2 regions of the Paenibacillus puldeungensis genome follow, and region 2 is predicted to be linked to the other one. Evidence: predicted binding sites of a transcription regulator. Region 2 holds the regulator's gene; the other holds the start of a gene.
What was found. The regulator LexA, encoded in region 2, represses DNA repair genes until DNA is damaged. The targets are predictions, from matches to a motif close to CGAACATATGTTCG.
Positions count from the first base shown of each region.

Region 1 (3,419 bases), on a different contig from region 2:
TTTATCCAAAATAAATCGGTTTGCAGGGTCGATTTTAAGTCGATCTGTACACCATCTGAATTTCTGCCGAGGCGTAGGATACCCTTTTCCGATAATTGAAGCCCAAAAGGTTTGCTCTACTTTAGGACGTACTTTCTGCGTTTCAAATGGTAGACCAAGCTCTATTGCCTTCTCTTCAATTCTTCCTAATGTCCGAGTAATTTTATCAATAATCAAAGGTGTCTCTACCAGAGTATCTGAGGAAATCACATATACCTTCTTCTTTAAAACGGATGAGTCCAGCTCTGATAATGCTTGAAATACTAATTGAACTACAGCCGTGGAATCTTTACCGCCACTAAATCCAACAACCCAAGGTCGATTGTCTGATTGATATACTTCTTTTACTAATTCTTTGGCTTCAGTGAACTTACCGCCAGTATTAAATATGTTAAGTTCCAAGAGGGGAGACCTCCTTCAATTTATCCTCAATTTTCTGCTCTTGTTCTGTGAGAGGGAGTCCAATTTTACTTTTTATAAGGTTAGCTGTTAGCTGGACGGTCTCGTTGTTTTTGTTAATGCGTCCCGTATGACTGTAGGCGCGGCCTTGCCAATCTTCTTTATTGTCTCTCTGCCAGTCAATATGTTTTAGTTTTTTGATATATTTCTGCCACTCATCAGGATGATAAAAATAAAGGTAATGTCCAATAATACCTATAGCTTCTAAAAAGACCCCGTGAGCTACTATTGAGTTCGCTCGCAAATCTCTAGGGGATGTGTTTTTACTTAGGACTTCTTGCCATTCCGTTATAGTATTGCATAGTAGGATCCAGAATTCATTAACGAACTCTTTTTCTTGTTCAGAAACTATTTCGCCTTTTCGCTTGCCTAGTAGACGGCAATTTGTGTTGAAAATATGATTTAAGGAAAATAGTTTTGGGGAATTTTTAGAAAGATTCACTTTTTCGCGGTCTGTATATCTATTTAATAATGGGATATCGGAAATAAGTCCCTTAGTTATAAGAGACAATTGATCTCTGTGGTCATAGAGAATACCGATTGAAGACGTGGTATTCACTGCGTGACGATTCAAATCTGAAAACATTTGTTGGGAACGGACTAGTCCTAAGTCATGGAAAAATACAACAGAAATGGTTTCATCACCAAGTTCGGGAGAAACCTTCAGAGCTTCTTCAATTGCCGCTCTTCGATGTTGACCATCGTTGATTAAAAACTTGGAATCTAATGAAATGGTTAGGTAGCCAACATCTTTAAGTTCTTCTGAATGTTCCTGGAAAATCATCTCTCCGTCGACCGATGCAGTGAGGGAAGAGAATATGTAGTCTCTTGGGTTTTCAAGTATATAATTGGTAATGTCAGGAATTCTTGATTTGTTCATTACACGTTGAGCACGATGTTCGGCAGGTATTTCTTCTTCATCGAAAAGAAATATTTTAGGAATTAACCTAAGTGGGCACATGACTGTGTAGAATTCTCTTCCCGCCTGAATGCCTCGAAGGGCAGGGAAACTATAACTAAAATTCATAAGACCCTTCCTTTGCATCGGATTACGTACGTAATTATTGTATTTGTAATTTGATTTTACTTTAATGCGAATGGATGTTCAATAATTTTGAATGAAGAGATTATGAAAATATTAGGACTGAAGTACAAGAGAGTGTGAAGCTCACAGAGTGTGTAAGGTTAAAGTGTAGCTCATCATGAGGATTGAATTTGGTGGGATTGGTGGTTGAGATTCGGGTGGAAGAGTAGGGGCGCTGGCCCCAATTCATAGCGAGTACAAGCAGTTGCTAGAAGGCACCCATGTGGTTCATTAGAAAAGGGGAACACGTTCAAAATCCATAAACTCAGAGCGGGCTATTTACCTTTTTGACTGCAGAACAGACATCGCTTCTTTTGATGCAGGCCGATATTTTCTATGTTTTACAATCATTTCTCCTCCACCAAATCAATAATCTCCCGAATATCACTTATATTCAAAGCTTCAGCAATTCTCTCAATATGATTAAAATTGATGCTCTCGCGCTTACCGTTAGAAAGTTCACTTAATGCTGCGTGCCTTACGTCGGAACGTCTGGACAACTCTCTAAGGGAAATATTATGTGCTTTCGCTAAATCCGCAATTTTTACGACAACCTTTTTTCCCATACTCAGTCACCTCGTATCGGTTCATTATGAACTTGACTATACGTATAAGCGTACCGTAGAATAGTATTATTAGTGGTACCTATTTGCGTACCGATGGAGGTGCTCCCATGCCAATCCTCGAATCCCTATACTACGGCAACCTAATCCCCTATGAAACGGCCGTTCCCCAAGATCCGAAGTATCGCCAATTGGGCAGGCAAATATCCGAGTCTATGGATTCATGGAGAGGAAAGCTTTCCAACGAGGATTTTCGAGAACTTGAGGCGTTGCTCGATTTATACCAACAGGTTCAGGGTATGGAGCTGGCGGCATCTTTTACGCAGGGATTTAGGCTCGGGGCGGCGATGGTGTTTGAGGTGTATGCGGAGAGGATCGATAAATAGACGACAAAAAAACACCGTTAGGCGTTTTTTTGGCATAACCCGCGCAGGTATGGCGGATTGTTTAGGGGTAACAGGTTTTATCCATATACCCTTACCTCAATCACTTCTGCATACCCCGAACCATTGGTCTCCTCGACGACCAGGCGGATCGCTATCGCTTGAACGGGGGTCTCTAGGCAGTGCACCCGTTTTCGCCGCCGGTTGTCGGTCTCCGTAACTAGCGTGCTCCAGTTCCCGGCAGGGTCGAGCATGTCGATTCGGTAGTTTTTGACCAGCTCGGGAATGACCTCAAACGGTGTGCGATGGTGGTGCAGATTGATCAGGTCTTCATTGACGTCGTCGTTGAAGATCAGGTGGATTTCGCGGATAGGCTGCTCATTCTCCCATTCCAGCTTGATCCAAGGCTGGGCGTCCTGCGCCATCGGCTTAGACAACCAGGTATGCGGCCCGCCATAGGGGCGCTTGTAGCCGTCCAGGATATGCTCGGGGCGATAGGTGTTGGTTCCGAAATCTGTGCGTAAGCAGAAAATTTTGCGAACTAGGCCTTTCATGCTCCATTCCACCACGGGCTGGCTGTCGTCATGATCCTCCAGATCCTTGGAGACGCTTGCGGCCGTGCCTCGCTCAAAGGCGAGCAATCCGGTCAGCGGGGTATGGGACAAGTACAGCCGGATCAATGGGTTGCGGCGGACGATAATAAAAGCGTTCTGGGCTTCAGCGGGCGTCCAGTCCAGCGCTATCGCCACCCATTGCCCGTCTCCCGTGGCTACTTGAACGGTAGTCTGGTATTCGAGAGCGGCCGGAACATAATTTTCCGGGCGCCCGGTGCTCCAGACCTCGACGGTCAGCTCTGTATCCTGGGAAGCATCCAGCAGCCATTCGATGTTC
Region 1 covers NZ_JBHTLM010000002.1:159,012-162,430, forward strand. The annotation lists gene dndC (DNA phosphorothioation system sulfurtransferase DndC) at 1-441, opposite strand, end outside; gene dndB (DNA sulfur modification protein DndB) at 431-1,525, opposite strand; gene ACFQ3W_RS03510 (helix-turn-helix domain-containing protein) at 1,930-2,148, opposite strand; gene ACFQ3W_RS03515 (DUF6809 family protein) at 2,256-2,531, shown strand; gene ACFQ3W_RS03520 (FAD-dependent oxidoreductase) at 2,609-3,419, opposite strand, start outside.
Region 1: the regulator LexA is predicted to act here: its motif matches at 1,593-1,606, upstream of dndB (DNA sulfur modification protein DndB).

Region 2 (3,419 bases):
TATGCCTGATGGCACACCATTCTCCGGTGATCCGCGTGCCATTTTGAAGCGTGTTCTGAAAGAGGCCGAGGAAATGGGCTATACTTCGATGAATGTTGGTCCTGAACCGGAATTCTTCTTGTTCAAAACCGATGATAAAGGGAACCCAACCACCGAACTGAATGACCAAGGTGGATATTTCGACTTGGCGCCTACCGACCTTGGTGAGAACTGCCGCCGCGAAATCGTGTTAACCCTGGAAGAAATGGGCTTTGAAATTGAAGCATCTCACCACGAAGTGGCTCCTGGCCAACATGAGATCGACTTTAAATATGCAAATGCTGTTAAAGCAGCGGATCAAATTCAAACATTTAAGCTTGTTGTTAAAACGATCGCTCGTCAACACGGCCTTCATGCTACATTTATGCCTAAGCCGCTGTTCGGTGTGAACGGTTCTGGCATGCACTGCCACCAATCGCTGTTCAAAGGCGATACGAACGCATTCTTTGATAATAACGATACGCTTGGTCTTAGTCAGGTCAGGAAGCTCGTTATTATATGGCCGGCATTTTGAAACATGCCCGTTCCTTTGCGGCGATTACCAACCCGACGGTCAATTCCTACAAACGTCTCGTTCCGGGCTATGAAGCTCCATGCTACGTTGCTTGGTCCTCCAGCAACCGCAGCCCAATGATCCGGATTCCGGCTTCCCGCGGACTTAGCACTCGGATCGAAGTTCGTAACCCGGACCCTGCAGCTAACCCATACCTTGCTTTGGCAGTAATGCTCAAAGCCGGTCTTGACGGAATCAAAAATGAGCTGCCTCTGGTTGATCCGGTTGACCGCAACATCTATATAATGTCGGAAGAAGAACGTGTAGAAGAAGGCATTCCAAGCTTGCCATCCGATCTGAAGGAAGCTCTCGGAGAACTGCTTCGCAGCGAAATTATTTCCGAAGCACTCGGCGATCATGCTCTGACTCACTTCTATGAGCTAAAAGAAATCGAATGGGATATCTTCCGCACGCAAGTGCATCCATGGGAACGCGATCAATATATGACGTTGTATTAAGATAGAGAAATCCTCTGGGGCTAAGGCTTCAGAGGTTTTTTTACTTATATTCAAGTCGGGACAGATTGTCCCGACTATTTTTATTTTGAAGAACGGATGTTCGTGCTTCAACCGGGTCATCTAAGCCGGATTGTTTCGACGTCCACCTGCGCATTCTCTTTAATGCCTAACTGAAATTTTTATGGGTATGCGTAATAATCCGTCAATTGGATACCTTATGCGTATAAGGAGGTTGATGGAAATGGTAACCGAATTGAAAAGATATCAGCGCAGACGTTATCGGTTAAAGCATTGGTGGGTTACGGAACGCTTAGGTGTTGGAAGGGCAGAACGCGGAAAGCGTAAGAGGTACGGATTCAATACGTTGAACTACCTTGATATCAAATGGGAATAGATATAAAAAATAGGACAAAGCAGGGAGTTAACTCAGCTTTCGTCCTATTTTTATTGCTTTGCTTAAAGCTTTAAGTCAACGACGTTAGTGAAAGTCTCTGAACAGACCTACCACTTTGCCAAGAATGGTTACATTTTTCAGCCGAATCGGTTGCATCGTTGAATTTTCCGGCTGTAAGCGAATGTGGTCTTTTTCTTTGTAAAAAGTTTTAACCGTTGCTTCGTCTTCTTCTGTCATGGCTACAACGATATCTCCGTTGTCAGCTGTCTGCTGCTGCCGCACAATGACGTAATCCCCACTATGTATCCCGGCTTCGATCATGCTATCTCCGATAACCGATAGCATAAATATTTCGCCATCACCAGCATAATGCTCAGGAAGAGGGAAATAGTCATCAATATTCTCCGTTGCTGTAATCGGCATACCTGCAGTGACTTTACCGACTACAGGAACACGTTTCACACTATGTGCGAACAGGCTCAAATTCTCTGATTCTTCCTGCCCCAAAAGCTCGATTGCACGAGGCTTGGTTGGATCCCGGCGAATAAGTCCTTTCTTCTCCAGTCGGTCCAAATGGCCATGAACGGTAGAACTGGAAGCTAGTCCGACGGCTTCACCGATCTCCCGGACAGAAGGAGGATATCCTTTCGCCCGAACTTCGCTGCGTATAAATTCAAGAATGGCCTGCTGTCGGCTGGATACCTTAGACATACATGCATCAACCCCATTAGTAACGTTTGGAAAAATTATAACACAGAACTGCCGTTCGTACAAACATTAGTTCTAAATGAACCGGGAGGTTCTAAAAAAATAAGGGAACGAATGTTCTGAAAAGGTATTGAAACAAACAAATGTTCGTGTTATATTAAATTTATCAATAAGAACATTTGTTTGGAGTGATGAGCGATGTTGAAATATAGCACTTACCAAAGTATTTATGACAAACCTTCTCGCCAGGTGCGAAATGAAGGAATACATACTTTTTTATTTCATAAAGGGCTTGCTAAACTGGCAGTAGTACTGGTTGTTTTATGTATCACCTGTACAGGCATGGTAACGGCTTTCGCTTCTTCTTCGGAAGATGGAAATCGTACCCTACAGAAGAGTATCGTCGTCATGCCTGGGGATACACTTTGGAAAATAGCATCTGAACATAAACCTCAGGGCAAAGACACCAGAATATATATTGAGAAGATCATGAAGATGAACAACTTGTCATCCAGTGCAATTAAGGCAGGAGATACACTTAATCTCCCATGGAAATAGCGTGCCAACCAGCTTCACCTTTATATGTATATTTTAGACGCTTCTATAAATAATAGGGCTTGTTTAGTGCGATCGATCGTTGTTATGATGTCGCCTTGACAAGCTCTTTTTCTCATGTCAAAGTAAGAATTAATGTCTTACCCAACCTTACCGCCTAACAACCACCTAGTTGGAGACGGTATGATGGGGAATAGAAGATTGATGAACCAGGAGGATACTATGGATATTGATGCTTTAGTTAAGCGGATTAATGAATTGGCTCACAAGCATAAAACAGAAGGATTAACGCAGGACGAGATGCTGGAGAGAGCCCATCTTCGGGAAACCTATTTGCAAAACGTCCGCAGAAACTTTCGTCAGCAGCTCGAATCCATCGAGATTGTAGATAAATAGGGGAGGAACTTGCATGGCTTCGTTTGACCGTAAAGTAGAGCGGAATCAGCTCAGAATGAACAAGAAAGGAAAAGGCCCGACTTTAAACAATGGACAGGGCAGCAAAAACCCGAGAGCTACACAGGGAGCCAATGGAGACGGTGATGTGTTTAAGGGACGCAACATTATTTTGCCGTCTCTTCTTGTTCTCGTCGCTCTCTTGTATGCGGCTGTGGGTCTTATAGGAAACGCAGCAGAAGTAAACTCAGCGATGTACTGGATCACCATTGGACTGTACATGATCCTTGCTTTGGCGTTATTTTTACGAAAGCCTTAT
Region 2 covers NZ_JBHTLM010000003.1:11,610-15,028, forward strand. The annotation lists partial or broken gene glnA (type I glutamate--ammonia ligase) at 1-1,050, shown strand, start outside; gene ACFQ3W_RS04975 (hypothetical protein) at 1,292-1,444, shown strand; gene lexA (transcriptional repressor LexA) at 1,529-2,155, opposite strand; gene ACFQ3W_RS04985 (LysM peptidoglycan-binding domain-containing protein) at 2,351-2,710, shown strand; gene ACFQ3W_RS04990 (DUF896 domain-containing protein) at 2,930-3,103, shown strand; gene ACFQ3W_RS04995 (hypothetical protein) at 3,117-3,419, shown strand, end outside.